3 regions of the Arthrobacter sp. SAFR-023 genome follow, and region 3 is predicted to be linked to each of the others. Evidence: riboswitches for the same ligand, from Rfam matches in the RefSeq annotation. Region 3 holds a riboswitch; each other region holds the start of a gene.
What was found. Region 3 has a riboswitch for cyclic di-AMP ahead of ACTHQX_RS15595 (hypothetical protein). Riboswitches for the same ligand answer to the same signal wherever they lie in the genome.

Region 1 (7,208 bases), on a different contig from region 3:
GGGCGCGGTATTCCTCGCGCGAACTCAGGCGGCCCGGTTCGGAATGGAAGACGAAAGACGCGTCGGGCGCGAAACAGTCGAAGTAGCGGTCAGTGTCGGTGGCCGCGAAGGCGGTCATCAGCCTCTGCGCTGCTGACTCGACCTCGGCGGTGGTGATTAGGTCCACGGGAGCTCACTCTCGGCGTTGCTTGCAAAGTTCGGCCGTGACGTGGCCCAGCTCACATCCGGTCAGGGTGCCAGTAAACCGGACGGGTATCTTCTAGTCAACAATTGTTGCTTGTGAGTGACTTTTGTTTCGCGCCGCCGACTGCTGCCGGTACCGAATCTGCCGCAAACGCAGCAGCGGCGGGTGCCTATGCACCCGCCGCTGCTGTTGTAACGTTCTGCCTGTTCGGCTGTCGCCCGTCAGGCGCTCACGCGCTGTTAGGCGTTCACCCGCACGTAGGTGGAGCCGGTGAGCCAGGAGGCCGGGTGCACGATGGTTTCGTTGACGCCATTCATGCCACTGCTGATGGCCTGGCCGCCGCCGATGTAGACGCCGACGTGTCCGGCGCTAATCATCAGGTCACCGGGCTGCGGGGCGGAAACCGGAGTCCCGTACTGGTAGAACTGTGCGGGGGCCAGGTCGCCGACGGACTTACCGACAGAGCGCAGTGCCTGCTCCACCAGGATGGTGCAGTCCTGGGTGGCGCCGAGCTGCGCCCGGGCAGAGGCCACAATGGCTCCACCCACGCCACTGGCTGACTGGGTTGCAGCCGCCGGTGTAATCGAGGCGGAGGCGTTGTAGATTCCCATGCTGGCAGGCGCCGGGGCAGCCGGTGCTGGAGCCGCGGGAACTGCCGGAGCGGCAGGAACCTCAGGCACTGCCGGGGCCGCAGGTACAGCGGGAGCTGCAACGGCACCCGGTCCGGGGATGAGGATCTGGTCGCCGGGGTAAATGACGGACGCCAGGGACAGGCCGTTCTCCGCGAGGAGTGCATCAAGGCTGACACCGTGGCGTGCTGCGATGGCACCAAGGGTGTCGCCGGGCACCACGGTGTGCGATGCGCCGGCAACAGCGGATCCACCGCTTGCCGGCGCGGGAACTGCCGGGGCGGCCTGCGCCGGGGCGGGGACTGCCTGGGTGGGTGCTGCCAGCGCCTGGCCAGCTGCGGACTGGACAGCAGCGGCGGCGTCCGGCGTCTCCGGAGCGTAGGCACCTGCGTGTGCGGGTGCTCCGGCGCCGAAGAGGAGCCCTGAAGCGACGGCGGCGGCGGCCGCCGGCTTGGCAACCGAGGCAGCGTTGGACCTGAGGGAATACTGCAGGCCCTGCAAAGCGATGGACGTCGTCGGGGTGGCGCGATGGCGCGCGGCGGTGAACTTACGTGACATGGTTGATGTGCCTCTCCCATGCCTGCGGGGTGAGCTGTCGGGTTCGGATGGGAGTCACCCGGTCCTGCCCGCCGCTGGGCGGAGCGTCTGGACTTAACCCCTAGGCCTTGGCTTGCAAGGCCGGTACAAAGGTGGTTCCCCCGTCCCTGCCTGTTGGTCATAGCGAACGGATCCCGGTCAGCGGCAGGGCTCGGCATTCTGCCCGGGAATGCCCTGAGCGGAACCAGGGCACCGGCCGAGGCTATCGCACTCAGGCCCCAAAAGTCACATTTGAGTAACGAGGGTGTGGCGGAAAGGCTCGGGACAACCCCCGGATGCTGCCCCCTACAGGGCCTTCACCGCGCCCAGCACCTTCGTCAGGGACTCCTTGGCGTCGCCGAACAGCAGGGTGGTTTGCGGTTCGAACATGAGGTCGTTCTCGATTCCCGCGAACCCGGGCCGCATGGAGCGCTTGAGGAACACCACCTGCCGTGCGTCCGCCACCTCAAGGATGGGCATCCCATAGATCGGCGAGCCTGCGGTGGTCTTGGCGGCGGGGTTCACGACGTCGTTCGCGCCCACCACCAGCGCCACGTCGGCGGTGCGGAACTCGGAGTTGATCTCACCCATTTCCTTGAGCGATTCGTAGGGCACATTGGCCTCGGCGAGCAGCACGTTCATGTGCCCCGGCATGCGCCCCGCCACGGGGTGGATGGCGAAGTCCACGCGGGTACCCCGGGATTCCAGGGCCTGCGCCAGCTCCGCCGCGGTGTGTTGTCCCTGCGCGACGGCCAGCCCGTAGCCGGGAACGATGATCACGCGCTGCGCGTAGCCCAGCAGCACCGCCACGTCCTCGGGGCTCGACGAACGGACCGGACGGTCGCTCACAGCGGTGGATCCCGCCGTCGAACCTCCCCGGAACGCGCCGAACAGGATGCCGGCCACGCTTCGGCCCATGGCCGCAGCCATCGCCCGGGTGAGGATGGTGCCGGACGCCCCCACCAGTGTGCCGGCCACCACCAGGAGCACGTTGCCCAGCACCAGGCCGGATGCCGCGACCGCCAGGCCAGTGAAGGCGTTGAGCAGCGAGATGACGATCGGCACGTCGGCGCCGCCCACCGGCAGCACCAGCAGCACGCCTGCCACCAGGCCCAGCAGCAGGAGGGGCAGCGCCAGGACGAGCGAGCCGCCCAGCACAACGGCGGCGCCAGCGCCGACGGCGGCGAGCAGCACCGCGCCCATGAGCACCGGCAGGCCGGGGAACACCACGGGGCGGGTGGTCATAAGCTCCTGCAGCTTCGCGAACGTCACCGCGGAACCGGCGAAGGACACCGCCCCCACCAGCAGGGTGAACACGACGGCGACGCGCACCCAGGCGTCCTCAGCATGCGGCAGTTCCAGCAGCGCCACGAGGGCAGCGGCGCCGCCGCCCACGCCGTTGAAGAGGGCGACGAGCTGCGGCATCTGGGTCATCTTGACGCGCCTGGCCACGGGGGCTGCCACGCCGGAGCCCACGGCTATGGCGCCGAGGATCAGGGGGACGTTGTCCAGCCGGGTCGAGAAAAAGACCGTAAAGACCGCGACCACCGCACCAAAGGCGCCGATGAGGTTGCCGCGGCGGGCGGTTCGCGGGGAATTCAGGCCCTTCAGCGCCAGGATGAAGAAGACAGCCGCCGCGAGGTAGAGCAGGGCGGTGACGTTGGGGTCCAGGAGGGTCACCGGGTGGCCTCCGTGTTCTCCTTGGTATCACCGAGTGTGGCGCCCGTACCTGGTGTGGCACCGGGCGCACCGGGCTTGGCCGGCTTATCCGGCTTGCGGCCGCGGAACATCTGCAACATGCGGTCCGTCACCACAAAGCCGCCCACCAGGTTCGCCGTGGCAAGCACCACCGCCAGCAGCGCCACCGCGAGGACCCAGGGATGCGTTGCCTGGCCGGCGACGATGATGGCACCCACCAGGATGATCCCGTGGATCGCGTTCGCGCCGGACATCAGGGGCGTATGCAGCGTGCTGGAAACCTTCGACACCACTTCGAAGCCGACAAACACCGCAAGCACGGTGATGGTCAGCAGGCTGATGCCGTCCATCAGACCACCCCTTCGTTTTCCGATGTCTTCACTGGCCCGTCCGCCAACTCATCGGCGAGTCCGTTGTCCGCCTCGCTCGCGACCACCGCGAGAGCCTCCGCCGTCGGCGGGTGCCGCACCACGCCGTCGTGCGTCAGGCACGCACCTGCTATCACGTCGTCGTCGAAATCCGGGTCCACCGTCCCGTCCCGCGTCATCAGCGCCAGCAGGTTGGCCACGTTCTTCGCATAGAGCCGGGAGGCGTCCGTGGGCATGGCCGACGCCGCGTCCTTGAGGCCGACGACGGCGACGGTCCCCTTTCCGTCGGCCGTGGGGACGTGGATGTCCCGGCCGGCCACGGACCCCTCCACATTGCCGCCCGACTCCGCGGCGAGGTCGACCACGACCGATCCGGGGCGCATGCCCTGCACCATCTCCCGGGTCACCAGGAGCGGGGCGTGCCGGCCGGGGACAGCCGCCGTCGTGATCAATACGTCGGCATCGGCGACGTGGGGAGCCAGCAGCTGCCGCTGCAGGGCGCCGCGGTCGGCGGTGAGCTCGCGTGCGTACCCGCCAGCCGCCTCTGCGGTCTCCAGATCCAGCTTGATGAAGGTGCCGCCCATGGACGTGACTTCTTCCGCGGAGGAGGGCCTGATGTCGTTGGCGGAGACGCGCGCGCCGAGCCGCTTCGCCGTCCCGATCGCCTGCAGCCCGGCCACGCCGACGCCGAGCACCAGCACCCGGGCGGGCGGGACGGTTCCGGCGGCGGTCATGTACAGCGGAAAGAAGCGGGGCAGGCGGATGGCGGCTTCAAGGACGCAGCGGTAGCCGGCCACGAGGGCCTGCGAGGACAGGGCGTCCATGGACTGGGCCCGGGAGATGCGCGGCACGAGTTCCAGTGCGAAGGACGTGACCCCGCCCTGGGCCAGCGCCCTGACGGTGGCAAGTTCGGACGACGGCGAGGCCAGGCCCACGGTGACGGCGCCGCGCTTCAGGGCCGTCGCCGTCGGAAGTTCCAGCGGACGTACATGGGCGAGGATGTCCAGCCCGGCGGGATCGAGGTCGTCAACGATGCGGGCACCTGCCTGGCGGTATTCGTCGTCGGCGTGCCCGGCGGAAACACCCGCCCGGGATTCGACCAGCACCTCCAGGCCCAGTCCGGCCAGCTGCTTTACGGTTTCCGGCGTCGCAGCGACCCGCCGTTCGCCTTCCCGGCGCTCCCGCGCTATCCCCAGCTTCACCCGCCACTTCCCTTCCAACGGTGCAGCGGCTTCTGCTCATTTCTGGCCCGAGGACCGGACCCACGGAGCGGCACTGCTGCACGTAGTTGGCTTGAGTCTATGGCTCAAGGGCGCGTGGCGGGAGGGCGGCGGCCAACGGCGTCCCTTACCGCCCGCTGGAGAAGTCCGACGAAATTCTCTCCGCCGTGGCCACGATTTCCTTCCGCACGGACTCCAGGTAGGCCTCACGGTCCAGCTTGGCGGCCACGGACTGTGCCTGCAGCGAGACGTTGACGGCGGCCACCACCTTCGGACCGTGATAAACCGGAGCGGCCACGGACATCAGCCCCAGCTCCAGCTCCTGGTCCAGCAGGCACCAGCCCTGAGCCCGGACCTTGTCGAGGACGGCCAAAAGGTCCTTCACCGTGCCAACCGCGCGTGGGGTGAGCGGCTTGATCTCCGCCGCCGCCAGGTATTCCTTAAGCTGCTCCGGCGGGAGCCCGGCGAGAAGCACCCTGCCCATCGACGTCGCATAGGCGGGGAACCTGGTGCCTACGGTGATGCCGATGGTCATGATCCTGCGGGTGGTGACCCTGGCGATGTAGGCGATGTCGGTCCCGTCCAGCACCGCCGCCGACGTCGACTCCCCCAGCTTCAGCGACAGCTCCTCCAGGTGCGGCTGGGCCAGCTGCGGCAGGGAGAGGCCTGAAAGGTAGGCGTAGCCGAGCTGCAGCACCTGGGCCGTAAGCGCGAAAGTCTTGCCGTCGGTCCGGACGTAGCCGAGCTCCACCAGCGTGTGCAGGAAACGCCGGGCCGTGGCGCGCGTGAGATCCGTGCGGGCAGCCACCTCGGTGAGCGTCATGTCGGCATGCTCGGTGTCGAACGCGCGGATCACCGCGAGGCCCCGCGCGAGCGACTGCACATACTGGTCGCTCGCCGCCGGCGTCGCGCCGTCCTTCGGCGCTCGGCCCGCACGAGGCGTGGTCCCTGCTGCTGCGTCGGTCATGGTTACCAATCCTAATCGGCGCGAACGGACACTTCCGGCCCCGCCCCCACACGCGCGAACTGGCAGCTGATGCCCTCAAAATCCGGGTTTGCGGTCATTTGCTGCCGGTTCGCGCTGGGACGCGGGGAAAGCCTTAGTGCTCGACGGCGGGGGCTGCCGTGAGCGGAACGGGGACCAGGGCCTGGAGCTCCTCGAGGGTGCAGCCGAAGGTTTCGCGGACGCGGACGCCGTCGGGTCCGGTGAGGAAGACGGCCTTGTCGGTGTAGACGCGGGTCACGCAGCCCACGCCGGTGAGCGGGTAGCTGCAGGCTTCCACGATCTTGGAGGCGCCTTCGCGGGTCAGGAGGGTCATCATCACGAAAACGTCCTTGGCTCCGGTGGCCAGGTCCATCGCGCCCCCGACGGCGGGGATGGCATCCGGGGCGCCGGTGTGCCAGTTGGCGAGGTCACCGGTCGCGGAGACCTGGAACGCGCCGAGGACGCAGATGTCCAGGTGCCCGCCGCGCATGATCGCGAACGAGTCGGCGTGGTGGAAGTAGGACGCGCCCGGGAGCTCGGTGACGGGGATCTTGCCGGCGTTGATGAGGTCACCGTCGATCTGGTCGCCGGTGGCGACCGGGCCCATGCCGAGCATGCCGTTCTCGGTGTGGAGCGTGATGTTCTGCTCTGGCTTGAGGTAGTTCGACACCAGGGTGGGCTGGCCGATCCCGAGGTTCACGAAGGAACCGGGCTTGATGTCGCGGGCCACCATGCGGGCGAGGTCGTCGCGGCCCAGCGGCGTTTCGGACGTCTGGATGGACGTTTCTACAAGGCTCATCTCAGGCCACCTGTTCTGCGGTGCCGGCGGCGGCAGCACCGCTGGAATCAATACGGACGATGCTGTTGACGTAGATGCCGGGGGTCACGATGTTCTCCGGGTCCAGCGCACCGGTGGGGACGATCTCGGAAACCTGCACGATGGTGTGCTTGGCTGCCGCGGCCATGATCGGGCCGAAGTTCCGGGCCGTCTTGCGGTAGATGAGGTTTCCCACACCGTCGGCCTTCAGCGCCTTGATCAGCGCGACATCGGCGTGGATGGGCGTCTCGAACACCTGGCCGCGGCCGTCGATGATGCGGGTTTCCTTGCCCTCGGCCAGCATGGTGCCGTACCCGGTTGGCGTGAAGAACCCGCCGATCCCGGCCCCGGCGGCGCGGATGCGTTCGGCCAGGTTGCCCTGCGGCACCAGTTCCAGCTCAATCTGCCCGGCCTTGTATTTGGCGTCGAAGTGCCACGAGTCGGACTGCCGCGGGAAGGAACAGATCATCTTGCGGACCCGGCCCTCCTTGATGAGCAGGGCCAGCCCCTGGTCGCCCTGGCCGGCGTTGTTGTTCACCACGGTCAGGTCCGTGGCGCCGGACTCCAGCAGCGCGTCGATCAGTTCGAACGGCTGCCCGGCGTTGCCGAACCCGCCGATCATCACGGTGGAGCCGTCCCTGACGGCCGCGACGGCCTCGCCGACCGTGTCAACGAAATTCAGCATCGCCTATGCCTTCCCATTAGTAGCAGTCACGTTTTCGAGCACCACG
Region 2 (7,208 bases), on a different contig from region 3:
GCTGGACCACCTGATCGCCGCGGTGATCCTCGCCGGGATCTTCCAGATCCTGCTCGCCGTCCTGGGCGTCACCCGGCTCATGCGTTTCATCCCGCGCTCGGTGATGGTGGGCTTCGTGAACGCGCTGGCCATCCTCGTGTTCATGGCCCAACTGCCGGAACTGATCGGGGTTCCCTGGCCGGTGTATCCGCTGGTCGCCGCGGGCCTGCTGATCGTCGTCGGCCTCCGCCGGATTACGACGGCGGTGCCGTCACCTTTGGTGGCCATCGTCCTCCTGACGGTCCTCGCCGTGCTCGCCGGAATCGACGTCCCCGCTGTCCAGGACAAGGGCCAGCTGCCGGAAAGCCTGCCCACGCTGTTCATCCCCCAGGTGCCTCTGACGTGGGAAACCTTCCAGACCATCGCACCGTTCTCGCTGTCCATGGCGCTCGTGGGGCTGCTGGAATCCCTGATGACTTCCAAGCTAGTGGACGACATCACCGATACGCGCTCTAACAAGACCCGCGAATCCTGGGGCCAGGGCGTGGCCAATATCGTCACCGGGTTCCTAGGCGGCATGGGCGGCTGCGCCGTGATCGGGCAGACCATGATCAATGTCAAGGGCTCCGGCGCGCGGAGCCGGGTGTCCACGTTCCTCGCGGGCGTCTTCCTGCTGGTGCTGGTAGTCACCCTGGGCGACATCGTGGGCCTCATCCCCATGGCCGCCCTCGTGGCGGTGATGATCTTCATCTCGGCCATCACCTTCGAATGGCACTCGGTTGCGCCTGCCACCCTGAAGCGGATGCCCAAGTCGGAAACCGCTGTCATGCTCATCACCGTGGTCACGGTGGTGGTCACTCACAACCTGGCGATCGGCGTCGGCGTCGGGGTGCTAGCGGCGATGGCGATGTTCGCCCGCCGGGTGGCCCATTTCGCCACCGTGGAGCGGACAGAAGTGGAGCTCGACGGCCGGACTGCAGCCACCTACACGGTGGACGGCGAACTGTTCTTCGCCTCCTCCAACGACCTTTACACGCAGTTCAACTACGCCCGCGACGCCGAACCTGACATCGACAAAGTGGTCATCGATCTGCACGCCTCACACCTGTGGGATGCCTCCACTATCGCCGTGCTGGACGCGGTCACGGAGAAGTACCGCAGGCATGGCCGGGAGGTGGAACTCATCGGCCTCAATTCAGCCAGCATCCAGATGCGGGAACGTCTGGCGGGGAAGCTTAACGCCGCAGAGTGAGCATTATCACTTCATGGCGCTCATTCCCTTTACCTGACGCGGATCAGCATGGCGGGAAGCGACACGGCCCCGTTACCTTAATGTGACATTCGGAAAAGCCTCCCGTACGGTGGAAAACGTGCCTCCTTCACCGACGAGGCACTCCCGCGCTGATTGCCTAACTCTGCCGCAGCCCGAGGAACCATTCGAATACCCATGTCCGGCAGAGACGGGGAAACCACTTTTCGGCCCGCTTGAAGCGGGCCTTGGGGTGAAGCCGCACAGTTCCTGACCACGCTCAGGACCGCGGCCGGGTGCCTCCCATCCGAATCCGACAGCTCACCTCGCAGGCATCGGGAGAGGCTTCTTCATGTCGTTCCGCTTTATTTCTGGCCGCCGTGCTGCGGTCATCCTTGCAGCATCCGGCCTGGCCTTCACCGGGAGCGTCGCAGCCAACGCGGCCAACGCTCCGGCCCAGCAGGCCAAGGCTCCCGCCGCCGCCCCCGCGACGGCTGGACAGTTCCAGGCTCCCCTCACAGCCGCTTCCAGTGTCAAGATTGCTTTTGAGCGCCCCGCGGTTAAGTCGGCTCCCGCTCCGGTAGTGTCAGCGCCCGTCGTCGAAAAGCCGGTTGTGAAGAAGGCTGCAGCGCCTGTCGCCCCCGTCACGGCAGCCCCGGCCGCTGCGCCAGCCAAGGTTGCAACCGCGCCGGCCGCACCTGCGCCCGCACCGAAGGTCACCGTCCAGGCTGCGGCTCCCGCGCCCAAGGCCCCCGTCAAGGCCGCCGCAGGCGTCAACGCCACCATGCTGGCCTCCGCTTACGCCCAGATCGGCATCACGCAGGACTGCACCGCCATGGTAGAGAAGGCCCTCGGCGCCGCCGGCATCCGTGTGGGTGACCTCGCGCCGATGCAGTTCCTGAGCCACGGCCGGGTCGTCTCCACCCCGCAGCCCGGCGACATGATTGTGCAGTCCGGCCACGTGGCCATCTACGCGGGCGGCGGCAAGGTCATCAGCGGCGGCATGAACGGCATCAACGCCACCATGGCCCACCCGCTGTCCTGGCTCACGGCCACCGGTCCCGTCACGTTCGTGCGCGCGGGCTAGCCGGAGCTGAGTAACCGCCGTGTTCCGCTGCCTTGGGGGCGGCGGAACACGGCCACCCCCCAAGGTGCTCCCACCTTTCTACAAGGAGTAGGGAACACACTGGCTATGCCTGATGAAAGACCGCAGGCTCCGGCTGCGAGTCAGGATCGCCGGGTCCGGATTGTCCCCCATGCATTCCGGATCCGGTGCCTGCTCAGCCCCTGACCGTGCGGTTCCGCCCCTGTGATTTGGCTTCATAGAGAGCGACGTCGGCGGCCGCGATGACCTCGTCGAGGTCGGCGGTTGTCGCGTTGTAGGTGGAAATGCCGTAACTGACGGTCGGCATCCGCAGCAGTTCGGGGATGTGCTGCTCTGCCAGCCTCCTGCTGATTTCCCTCGCAATGATTTCCGCGCTCTTGGGGCCTGCGCCAGGAAGCAGGAGGATGAACTCCTCGCCGCCGTAGCGCCCGGCAAGGTCCGTGGACCGCACCGATGCGCTGCACGCCTGGGCAAAAGCTCGCAGTGCAAGGTCACCCGCCGCGTGGCCGAAGGTGTCGTTGACTGACTTGAAGTGGTCCAGGTCTGCCAGGATCAGCGACCCGCCGCTGTTTGCAGCCTTGCTGCGTTCCAGCTCCTCGGCCGCCGCCTCCAGGAAGGCACCGCGGTTCAGGAGGCCCGTCAGCCCGTCCTGGGTGGCGACCGTGCGCAGCGCCCGCGTCTGCTGCTCGGTGCTCAGCCCCGCCATGCTGAAGGAAACCACCACCAGCAGCACCATCGTGACCATCGTGGTCACCGCGGACCCGAAGTAGGTTGCAAAGACGGGACCGCTTGGCCCTTCGATGAGGAACACCACCAGGCGGCAAAAATAGTAGAATGCCACTCCGCCTGCCGCGATGGCCATGGGGATCCTGACCCGGGAGTACCCCGGTTCCAGCCGCCACAGTTCATGCGAGGCCAAGCCAATCAGGACAGCCATGGACGCGAGGAAGACAGCACCACCGGCCCACGTATTGGATCCCGGATTGTCGACCGCGGCGGCGGCGGCGGTGATGACCGGCAGCGCGACGGACAGCCAGATGTTGTGCTTCAGGTTCCGGAGGGAACGCGCGCCGGCCCAGACCCCTGCCGCGCCGGACACCAGCAGGAAGTCGCCCAGCGGATTGGCCCAGACCTGCTGCGCCGTGCCGTTCAGGAGGAAGGCCGCCGAGCCGGAAAGGAACAGTAGCAGGGCCGCGCACCACCAGGCACTGTAGGGCGAGCGGGTGCTGCGGAAGGTGGAAAAGTAGAACAGCAGCGCCAGAACCAGGGCCATCGCCGCGAAGGCAATCCGCAGTGTTGCCGTGTCTAGGATCATTCCGTCCCCTTGAATCCGATCCAGTGCAATCCAGTATCGCACCGGGAGGGCCCGGGGTCGCGCTGTGCCGGAGAGAATTTTGCCAGTACGACACATTTGTCTGACATCAGTCATGAATTAGCCGTCACGGCGGTCCGGTGCCAGCATTATTGAATGCTTGAGGCAACAAAAGACCCCAAAACCGCTCCCTCGGCCACGGAGGCCGGCGCTGCACCCCTGAACCCGGCCCTCGCTGCGGAAGCGAAAATTGCGCGCGTCGCGGTGACCGTCTTTCCCCTTCTGGTGCTCGCAGCCGGCATCGCCGGGTTCCTGCTTCCCGGCGCCTTCAAGCCCCTTGGCCCGGCGGTCCCGTACCTGCTGGGAATCATCATGTTCTGCATGGGCCTGACGCTGACGCCGCCAGACTTCACCGCGGTTGCCCGCAGGCCGTGGGCCGTGGTGCTGGGCATCGTGGCCCACTACGTGATCATGCCCGGGGCCGGCTGGGCGATCGCCACCCTCCTCCATCTGGAGCCCTCACTGGCAGTTGGCCTGATCCTCGTGGGCTGCGCGCCCTCCGGCACCGCCTCCAACGTGATGGCCTTCCTGGCCAAGGGCGATGTGGCCCTGTCCGTCGCCGTCGCCAGCGTATCCACGCTCATCGCCCCGGTGGTCACCCCCGTCCTGGTGCTGTTCCTGGCCGGTTCCTTCCTCACCATCGACGCGGGCGGCATGGTGCTGGACATCGTCAAGACCGTGCTGCTGCCGGTGATCGCGGGCCTGCTGGCCCGGCTGTTCCTCAAGAAGCTCGTCGCGAAGGCGCTGCCGGCGCTCCCCTGGGCATCCGCCGTCGTTATTTCCCTCATCGTGGCGGTAGTGGTGGCGGGAAGCGCCAGCAAGATCCTGGCGGCCGGCGGCATCGTGTTCCTGGCTGTGGTGCTGCACAACGGATTCGGCCTTGGCCTCGGCTACCTGGCCGGCAAGCTCGGCCGCCTCGACGACAAGGCACGCAGGGCCCTCGCGTTCGAGGTCGGCATGCAGAACTCGGGCCTGGCGGCAACGCTCGCCACCGCCCACTTCACCCCGCTGGCGGCCCTGCCCTCAGCAGTTTTCTCGCTCTGGCACAACATCTCGGGCGCAATTGTCGCCGCCTGGCTGGCCCGGAAGCCCCTGCAGGAACAGAAGCCTCTCCAGGAGAAGCAGGAAGCCTAAACCGCGGCGTTAACCGCGAATTCCCTGGCGGCCGGTTCAGCGGAGTCAGCAGGGGCAAATCCGCTCGCGGGCCGCGGCAGCCCGTAGTGCTCGCGCAACGTGTGCCCCGTGTACTGCTGGCGGAACAGCCCGCGGGCCCGAAGGATCGGGATGACGTGGTCCACGAAGGCGTCCAGGCCCGAGGGCAGCACCGGCGGCATGATGTTGAAGCCGTCCGCCGCGCCCTTCTCGAACCACTCCTGAATGGCATCCGCCACCTGCTCGGGCGTCCCGGAGAAGGTGCGGTGCCCGCGGCCGCCGCCGAGCCTGCCGATGAGCTGCCGGACAGTGAGCCGCTCGCGCCGGGCGAGCTCCACGATCAAGGTGTACCGGCTCTTGGCCCCCTCAATGGCATCCTCCGACGGGAGGTCCTCAGGCAGTTGCGCATCAAGCGGCAGGGATTCGGGTGAAACCCGGAGGACTCCGGCCAACTGCTTCCGTGCATGCTCAGGATGGATGAGCTCATCGAGCTGCTTCTCCAGCCGCCGCGCCTCGTGCTCGGTGGAGCCGATGACCGGAACAATGCCCGGCAGAATCTTGATGTGTTCCGGGTTGCGGCCCACGGCGGCCGTCTTCCGCTTCAGGTCCGCATAGAAGCGCTGCGCCTCGGCCAGTGTCTGCTGCGCGGTGAACACCGCCTCGGCGTAGCGGGCGGCGAAGTCCTTGCCGTCTTCGGAAGAGCCTGCCTGCACGATCACCGGATGGCCCTGGGGCGACCGCGGCACGTCCAGGGGACCCTGGATCCGGAAGTAACGGCCGGTGTGGTTGACGGCATGAACGCGTGAGCCGTCACCCCAGATCCCGGCCGCCTTGTCCCCCACCGCGGCGTCGTCTTCCCAGCTGTCCCAGAGCTTCCTGGCGGCGTCCAGGAACTCGGCGGCGCGCTCGTAACGGCGCCAGTGTGCGGGCTGGTCCTCCAGCGAGAAGTTCCGCGCCGCGGCCTCGCCGGCCGTTGTCACCACGTTCCAGCCGGCCCGGCCGCCGCTGATGTGGTCCAGCGAGGCGAACCTGCGTGCCAGGTTGTAGGGATCGTTGTAAGTGGTGGAGGCGGTGCCGATCAGCCCGATCCGCTTGGTCACGGCGGCGATGGCACTGAGCAGGACAGTCGGCTCGAGGGTCCCGTAGGGGCGCTGGCGCACGTCGCCGTGCAGCACGGGCGAGTCGGCGAAGAAGATCGAGTCGAAGGTGCCGCGTTCCGCCGTTCGGGCGAGCTGCTGGAAATGTGCCACCTGGGTTCCGGCAAAACTGTCGCTTTCGGGCAGCCGCCACGACGCCTCATGGTGTCCGGTGCTCATCAGGAAGGCATTCAGGTGGAGCTGGCGTGCGCCGCCGGCTTTGGCAGTGGTGCGTTCAGGCATGATCTGGTTCCTTGGGTTGGGAGGGCGTACGGTTCAGGGGGTCCGGGATCCGACGGCGGTCCGCCACCGGGAGAAGTGGCGTTCGACGCCGACCAGCAGGTAGTTGACCAGCAGGCCGAGCAGGGACACGGTCAGGATGCCCGCGTACATGTCCGGGATGAGGAAGCTCATCTGGGAATTGACGATCAGGTAGCCCAGGCCCGCCTTGGCACCTACCATCTCGGCGGCGATCAGGACGAGGATGGAGGACGTGCCGGCCATCCGGATGCCCGTGAAGATGGTGGGCACGGCAGACGGAAGGATCACTTTCTGGAACAGCTGGAAGTTGGACAGCCCCAGTGAGCGGGCGGCGCGGATCAGCAGCGGGTCAACGGTCCGGACGCCGGCGATGGTGTTCAGCAGCACCGGGAAGAATGCCGCGTACGCCACGATGCTGATCTTCGAGGTCTCCCCGATACCGAGCAGCAGCGTGAACACGGGGAGCAGGGCCAGCGCGGCCGTGTTCCTGAAAACTTCCAGCAGCGGGTTGAGGAAGCGGTCGAGGGCGCCGTACCAGGCGACGAGCAGCCCGAGGGCCACGGCGGTGACGACTGCGATGCCGAAGCCGCTGGCCGACCGGCTCAGGCTGGCTGCAAGGTGGTTTTGCAGCTGGCCGTTTCCGATGAGTGTGCCCAGCGCCTCGAGCACTTCGTGAAGGGGTGGAAGGAAAACCCTCGTCGATGCCGGAGCGAGGTAGGTGGGTCCCAGTTCCCAGAGCAGCAGGAACAGGATGACCGCACCCGCACCCCACACAGCCTTGCCGCCCTGCAGGGTGTACCGGCGCAGCGTGGCCGCGGGGGTTTTGCCGGGCCCCGGACTCAGCGGCGGATTTCGCTGCGTCGTTGCCTTCCCGGCCGCCACCGCAGGACCGGTCTGCGTTTTAGTTTCCTTGGTCAGTGTTGGCGTGCTCATCAGGCTGCCTTTCCGGTGGTG
Region 3 (7,208 bases):
GCCCACGGTGCGGGTGCCGTTCTCCACGAGGTAGTTGAGCAGTTCGAATTCCTTGAACGTCAGGTTCAGGGACTCACCGTCGAGGTGCACTTCGCGGCGGGCGAGGTCGATCAGGACACCCGACGGGCGGGGATCCTGGGCCGGCTGCACGCGGGCGGTCTCGGTGCGCTGCCGGGCGTTGACGGTGGGGTCGCCGAAGGTGGAACGGACGACGTCGAGCGCCGAACCGGGGGCGCTGGACGGCGCCACAGCGACGGCCGCGTAGCTCTCGGCTCCGGTAACCAGCGACTGGGCATAGGCCCGGATCTCCTGGGCAAGCTTGGCGATCGAGGTGCCGGCGGCAGCCGCGGTTTCCTCGTCAATGCCCATGTACAGGACGAACCCGCGGGCAACGTTTTCATTGGGTACGGCGCGGACCGGTGCGGCGGCGGCCGGGGCCACAAGCGGCGTGGGCGCGGTGATTGGCGCGGCTTCGTCTGCCTGGACGGCGCGCAACTGGCCGTAGGAGTTCGGATTATAGCCCTGGGGTGCGTAACCCGGAGCGGCGGGAACACTGTTTGCCTGGCCACCCGGGGCGAAGGCGGGGCGGGCGCCGAATCCCTGCCGCAGGCCAGATGGCTGGCCTGCCTTGTTGGCGTTACGGACTGAGATGTGGACGTATCCGGATGCAACTGACATGTTTGCTTACCTCAATGTGAATGGCCGTCATCGCGGCTCGAATGCTTGGGTCCCCGCAATGGTTCTGGGGAGGGGCGCCCTACGCTGGGCTGGGGGCGAATGCCTAAAAACTTCGTGGGGTGGTGAAAGTTAGGCGTGCATTCGACAACAGCGCATGTCGGCAGCAGCTGGTGTGCTGGGCCAATGTTCTGCGGCTGCAGGTGCTGTTGAGTTCTTGTTCACATTTGAAAGTGTGCAACGTAACAATGAAAACTTGCAAGTAACAATGGACGGAAGTGTCCGGATGCTGAGACGAACCGCCTGATTGTGTGATAACTCACAGTTTTGCCGTTGACCGATTTTTCGATTTATTTTCTTGACCGGACGGTCGGAAAGCCAGGTCTACAGAATCTTCTTCGATTTTTGCAGTCGAAGTCGCTGAATATTCAATGACGTTTCAGTTACCGAAAACCCGCAGCCGCCGTTAGCCGGTTGTCCAGCTATGACGCGCTCCGGAGGAAAATTTTTCCTCCGGGTGCGGTTGGGGCTGTAGTCAAGTTCCTCATACCGACGGCGGCAGCGCCCGGTTCGCCCGGGGCGCCGCGCCGTCGTCCTTGCATCAGCTGGACTGGCCGGTGCCGCTGGTTCCTCCTAGCTGCGTGGCTCCGCCTGATCCGGTGCTCCCGCCAGACAGTGTGCTCCCGCCAGACTGTGTGGTGCCGCTCAGTTGCACGCTCTCCGCCGGAAACGCCGAGCCGTCTTTGCCGGCCACAATCCGCACAGCGGCTCCGGCAACGATGTCGGCCACTGTCAGGTCGCCGGTTGCCGACTCCTGGCGCCGCTGCAGCATGTTGCTCACCACCGTGTCGTCGCTGAGCGTGTACGTGCGGGTGAACCCGTCGGCGCTCTTCACCGTGACCGAACCGGAGGCTACGGTGGAAACGCTGCCGAGCTGCGCCACCTTGGTGACGTACGCCCCGTTCTCCTCGACGACGTACTCCGAATGGACGGCCGCCGAAACGCCGCTGCCCATGCCGCCCAGGCCGTTGGGCGCGAAGTCGTCTCCCTGGCCCGGCACCGTTCCGCCTCCCGGCGCCTGCATGCCCGGACCGCCCAAAGACCCGCCATCCTGCGGCACCCCTCCCTGCGTGCCGCCCTGGCTCAAACCGCCCTGCGTTCCACCTTGCGCCAACCCGCCCTGGGCCCCTGCGGCCGTTCCACCGGCAGCGGCAGCGTTGCTGCCCAAACCGTAAGCGGCGCCTCCTGCGCCAGCGGCCAGAACCGTGGCCGCACCGGCCACGACCAGCCCGCGCTTCATGGTCCAGTGCTTGCCGCCGGCCGCCCAACCTCCCACTTTTCCTGCCGACGGCGGCCCTCCCCAGCCTGGCCGGTATGGGTACCCATCCGGCTGCGGCGCCGGAGGCAGGGGTGTGGTTTCTGGAACAGGTACAGGCTGCTGTCCGCTCATTGCGATCTCCTTAGGGGTTGCGGAAGTGTCCGTTCCAGACTGGAAAGCCTTCCTGTGTTTGGCCTGTGCGGCGCAAGAGCCATGCCTGTGACCTGAAAATCCGTACGCGGCGCCTTTCAGCTCGCTACGCTGGGATTCACAGCTGGCGCACAGGATTGCCAAAGCGGCGGCTAAACACCAGAACGGAGAGTTGTCACATGGCCACTTCGCACTCCATGACCAACAACCTTCCCCAGCTGACCCACCCTGACGGATCCCCCATCCGTGCGCTCGTGGTCGACGACGAGCCGAGCCTCTCAGAACTAATGAGCATGGGCCTGCGCATGGCCGGCTGGTCGGTGGCCATCGCTGCCGACGGCCCCGAGGCCGTGAAGCTCGCCAAGGAGTTCCGCCCGGATGTGCTGGTGCTTGATGTGATGCTTCCCGGATTCGACGGCGTTGAGCTCCTGGGCAGGATCCGCGCCTTCGCGCCGGAGGTCCCGGCGCTGTTCCTCACCGCCAAGGACGCGGTACAGGACCGGATCGTGGGCCTCGCCGCGGGCGGCGACGACTATGTAACCAAGCCGTTCAGCATGGAGGAAGTCCTGCTGCGCCTGCACCGGCTGGTCCAGCGCTCCGGCGTCGCCGCCATGGACTCCGCCGAGCTGGTGGTGGGCGACCTCGTCCTGAACCTCGACACGCGCGAAGTCACCCGCGCCGGCGACGAGCTGCAGCTGACAGCCACCCAGTTCGAGCTGCTGCGCTACCTCATGGAGAACCCCAAGCGCGTGGTCAGCAAGGCCCAGATCCTGGACCGGGTATGGAACTACGATTTTGGCGGCCAGGCCAACATCGTCGAACTGTACATCTCCTACCTGCGCAAGAAGGTGGATGCCGTGCACCCGCCCATGATCCACACGGTCCGCGGCGCGGGCTACGTCATCAAACCGGCAGAGTAGGCCGTGGCAAAACTTTCCGGAGCCGCGCGCACTCAGCGCCGACGCTGGCTAAAGCCGGACACCTGGCACCTCCGCACACGCCTGGTCCTCGTCGCGATGGCTCTCCTCGTGGCCATCTGCGGCGCGATCGGCCTGTTCAGCTACGCCTCGATGGACTCCTATCTGACCCAGCAATTGGACAAGCAGCTCTCGGATGCGGCCCACCGCTCCAGCGACTTCGGCCGTCCGCCGCTCGGCAATCAAGGGACCAGGCCCGATCCATTGGATGCCCGCGGCCAGAGGGTCGGCACGGTCACGGCGCGAATCGAGAACGGCGCCGTCATCAGTGCCGGTCTCATAGCCGCCGACTCCACCCGCGCCTCGCTGTCACCTTCAGACAACCAGGTCCTCCTGGAGCTCCGCCGCAACGGCGTGCCCGTCGAGCGCACACTGTCCTCAGGCACCTACCGCCTGGTCGCCGCGCAGGCGCCGTACGGGGACGTCATCGTCACCGGGCTCCCCCTCGCGGAAAAGCAGAACACCCTGACGTCCCTCGTGTGGACGATTACCATCGTCTCGCTGGGCGGCCTCGTGCTGATCGGCCTGGCCGGGACGGTCCTCATCCGCCGCACCATGAAACCGCTGGAGCAGCTCTCCGAGGTGGCCACCCAGGTCTCGCGCCTGCCGCTGGACGCCGGTGAGGTGGCACTCGCTGTCCGCGTCCCGCCGTCGAACGCCCATCCCGGAACTGAAGTGGGCAGCGTGGGCCACGCCCTGAACCAGATGCTGGACAACGTGTCCAATGCTTTGGAGGCGCGGCAGGAAAGCGAAATGAAGGTGCGGCAATTCGTGGCAGACGCCTCCCATGAGCTCCGGACGCCGCTCACGGCCATCCGCGGCTACACCGAGCTGATGCGCATGACCGAAAAATTCACTCCGGACGGCCAGCGGTCCCTGGCACGCGTGCAGAGCCAGTCAGAACGCATGACCGCCCTGGTGGAGGATCTTCTGCTGCTGGCGCGGCTCGACGACGGGCAGCCGCTCAAGCTCAGCGACGTGGACCTCACACAGCTCGTGATCGAGACCGTCAGCGACGAAAAGGTCATGGCACCGGACCGGGCGTGGCACCTCGACCTTCCCGAAGAACCTGTGTCCGTTCGGGGCGATGCATCGCAGCTGCACCAGGTGCTGGTCAACCTGCTCTCGAATGCCCGCAAGCACACGCCGCCCGGCACCACGGTGACCACCGGCGTGATGCGGTCGGCTGACGGCAGCGCTGTGATTACGGTCACGGACGACGGCGCCGGCATCCCGCCTGAATTCGTGGACAAGGTCTTCGCTCGCTTTGCCCGCGCAGACGCGTCACGTGTGACCCCGGCGCAGGCGCCCCCGGCACCTGCATCCGCAACGGCGACGGGTTCCATTGCCGGTGCCGCTAGCGCCCAAACAACCCTCCGCACCCCCGAATCGCGGGGGGAAGCCGGGGTTCTGTCGGCCGAGGGAACCAGCGGCCTTGGCCTGTCCATCGTGCAGTCCATCGTGGAGGCACACGGCGGGACAGTGGAGGTCACATCCCGGCCTGGCCGGACGGAATTTGCCGTCCGGCTGCCCATGCAAGGCGCCGCGCCGTCGTCGTGATGTCCGTTACCTAAATGTGACTTAATCAGAAGCCTCCTGTACGGTCGATAGAGTGCGGCCGCCACTAGAGCCGCATCTCCGGATTGACGCCCAGCTCTGCCGCTTCCCGGATTCCGCTAGTTCAGGCAGAGGCGGGGGAACCAGAGTCCCGGGCTTTCCGCATCAGCCCTTGGGGTGAAGCCGACACGTGAATTTTCCGTGCGGCCGGATGACCTCATCCGAACCCGACAGCTAACTCCGCAGGTGTTGAGAGGCAATCAACCATGTCTGAATTCAAGGCACAGGCGCGCCCTGATCGCGCCTCCCAGCAGTCCGACCGCAATATTTCCCGTCACCGTGCAGAGCCGGTTCGGCCTGCGACGGCTTGGGGCCGCCTGACCGGAAGCCTTCCGTCCTTCGGGCGCCGGGCAGCCGTCCTTACCACTGCCGCAGCCGTGCTCGTTGGCGTCGGCGCCGCAGGCCAGGCGGCCGACCAGGCTGCGCCTTCCGCCGCCCCAACGGCAGCGGCCACCGCCGACGCCGGGCAGACCCTGAACTTCGACAAGACGCTAATCTCCGCGCTTCCTGCCCCGTCCGCGGCGTCCATCGCTCCGCAGTCCTCGTCCCAGGCTGCCGCCGCCAAGGCCGCCACTGCGAAGGCTGCCGCTGCCAAGGCGGCCGCCGCAAAGACTGCCGCCGCCAACGCAGCGGCTGCCAAGACCGCCGCCGCTGCCAACGCCGCCGCGGTTGCCAAGGCCAACGCTGCCCAGGCGGCCGCTGCCAAGGCTGCCGCCGCGAAGGCTGCCGCCGTTGCCAAGGCGAAGGCCGCTGCGCCTGTTGCCCTGAATGATCCGGCCGGCGCACAGGCCTACGCGGCCACCAAGCTGGGGTCATACGGCTGGGCCGCAGACCAGATGCAGTGCCTGAAACGGCTCTGGACCAAGGAATCGGAATGGCGCACGACGGCCACCAACGCGAGCAGCGGCGCCTACGGCATCGTCCAGTCCCTGCCCGCCGAGAAGATGGCGACCGCCGGGGCGGACTACCGCACCAACTACCGCACCCAGATCAACTGGGGCCTGGACTACATCCAGGAGCGCTACGGCTCCCCGTGCGGTGCGCTGAACTGGCACCTCGCCCACAACTGGTACTGAGAGTTCCCCGGCCAAGCCAGCCGATGACGAGCACTTTTGCACCGCTTTAGGCTGAACGCCTGAGTGCGAAGGGCCCCGGATCCGCAAGGATTCGGGGCCCTTCTGCGTCCCCCCTCTTCCTGCCGCAGGCAAAGTGGTGCACAAATGCAGCGCGGTGCAGCGAACGCGGCAACCACAGCCGATGCTGGCAGCCGGCGAGCGCCGATGTCACGTCCACAGCCCCCGCACAGCTCGGCCCTAAAACCCTCATAACCCTAGCGGCCACTGTTGAGGCATGACCATCACAGACCAGGCCTCCGGAACCCCGCCGCACTCTCCGCTGCGCACCGCGCACCCTCATGCCCGCACCGCGGGGCACGAGCCCGCGCATTCCCTCGGCGGGCACAGCCGGCGGTCGCCCATCGACACCGCCACCGCGGTACCGGTTCTGGACGTGACCATCCCGGTCTACAACGAGGAACGCGACCTGGAGGAGTGCCTGCGCCGGCTCCACGCCTACCTGCGTGGCACGTTCCCGCACTCGTTCCGCATCACCGTCGCGGACAACGCCAGCACCGACGGAACGCTCAAGGCGGCCGAACGGGTGGCCCGGGAACTCCGGGAGGTGACCGTGGTGCACCTTGAGGAAAAGGGCCGCGGCAACGCCCTGCGGAAAGTCTGGTTGGCTTCGCCCTCGCCCGTTCTGGCTTACATGGACGTGGACCTCTCCACCGACCTGGCTGCGCTCGGCCCACTGCTGGCCCCGCTGCTCTCTGGCCACTCGGACCTGGCCATCGGCACGCGGCTGGCCCGCAACTCCCGGGTGGTCCGCGGGCAGAAGCGTGAATTCATCTCCCGCAGCTACAACTTCATGCTGCAGTCCCTGATGGGCGCCCACTTCAGCGATGCGCAGTGCGGCTTCAAGGCCATCCGGGCCGACATCGCCCAGCAGATCCTGCCGCATACCGTGGACACCGCCTGGTTTTTCGACACTGAACTCCTGGTCCTCGCCGAACGGTGCGGCCTCAGGGTCCACGAGGTGCCGGTGGACTGGACCGACGACCCCAGCTCCAGCGTGGACATCGTCCAGACTGCGCTCGCGGATGTCCGCGGCATGGCCCGGCTCAGCAAGGACATGGTGACCGGCCGCATCCCCGTTACCGAACTCCGGGCGGCCCTGGCCCGCGGCCCCCTCCCCGCCGCTTCACGCGGTCAGGAACAGAGTCCGGGCGGCAGCCTGTTCGGCCAGCTGGTCCGGTTCGGCACCATCGGCGTGGCCTCCACTCTGGCCTATCTGGTCCTCTTCTACCTCTGCCGCAACCTGATGGACCCGCAGCTGGCCAATCTGCTGGCCTTGCTCACCACGGCCGTGGCCAACACCGCGGCAAACCGGCGCTTCACGTTCGGCATCGCCGG

Region 1: linked by a shared signal. The riboswitch ahead of ACTHQX_RS09665 (LysM peptidoglycan-binding domain-containing protein) and the one ahead of ACTHQX_RS15595 (hypothetical protein) in region 3 are both predicted to bind cyclic di-AMP.
Region 2: linked by a shared signal. The riboswitch ahead of ACTHQX_RS19340 (NlpC/P60 family protein) and the one ahead of ACTHQX_RS15595 (hypothetical protein) in region 3 are both predicted to bind cyclic di-AMP.

What each region holds. Positions count from the first base shown of each region.
Region 1 covers NZ_JBQCMF010000007.1:130,379-137,586, reverse strand. The annotation lists gene ACTHQX_RS09670 (YybH family protein) at 1-166, opposite strand, end outside; gene ACTHQX_RS09665 (LysM peptidoglycan-binding domain-containing protein) at 424-1,371, opposite strand; cyclic di-AMP (ydaO/yuaA leader) riboswitch at 1,376-1,546, opposite strand; gene ACTHQX_RS09660 (NAD(P)(+) transhydrogenase (Re/Si-specific) subunit beta) at 1,696-3,069, opposite strand; gene ACTHQX_RS09655 (NAD(P) transhydrogenase subunit alpha) at 3,066-3,437, opposite strand; gene ACTHQX_RS09650 (Re/Si-specific NAD(P)(+) transhydrogenase subunit alpha) at 3,437-4,657, opposite strand; gene ACTHQX_RS09645 (IclR family transcriptional regulator domain-containing protein) at 4,803-5,642, opposite strand; gene ACTHQX_RS09640 (3-oxoacid CoA-transferase subunit B) at 5,776-6,459, opposite strand; gene ACTHQX_RS09635 (3-oxoacid CoA-transferase subunit A) at 6,461-7,162, opposite strand; gene ACTHQX_RS09630 (thiolase family protein) at 7,166-7,208, opposite strand, start outside.
Region 2 covers NZ_JBQCMF010000021.1:31,713-38,920, reverse strand. The annotation lists gene ACTHQX_RS19345 (SulP family inorganic anion transporter) at 1-1,231, shown strand, start outside; cyclic di-AMP (ydaO/yuaA leader) riboswitch at 1,412-1,577, shown strand; gene ACTHQX_RS19340 (NlpC/P60 family protein) at 1,581-2,315, shown strand; gene ACTHQX_RS19335 (diguanylate cyclase) at 2,509-3,648, opposite strand; gene ACTHQX_RS19330 (bile acid:sodium symporter family protein) at 3,802-4,839, shown strand; gene ACTHQX_RS19325 (LLM class flavin-dependent oxidoreductase) at 4,836-6,236, opposite strand; gene ACTHQX_RS19320 (ABC transporter permease) at 6,270-7,187, opposite strand; gene ACTHQX_RS19315 (ABC transporter ATP-binding protein) at 7,187-7,208, opposite strand, start outside.
Region 3 covers NZ_JBQCMF010000014.1:72,832-80,039, forward strand. The annotation lists gene ACTHQX_RS15575 (winged helix-turn-helix domain-containing protein) at 1-678, opposite strand, end outside; gene ACTHQX_RS15580 (hypothetical protein) at 1,277-2,125, opposite strand; gene ACTHQX_RS15585 (response regulator transcription factor) at 2,323-3,063, shown strand; gene ACTHQX_RS15590 (HAMP domain-containing sensor histidine kinase) at 3,067-4,680, shown strand; cyclic di-AMP (ydaO/yuaA leader) riboswitch at 4,785-4,940, shown strand; gene ACTHQX_RS15595 (hypothetical protein) at 4,944-5,813, shown strand; gene ACTHQX_RS15600 (glycosyltransferase) at 6,088-7,208, shown strand, end outside.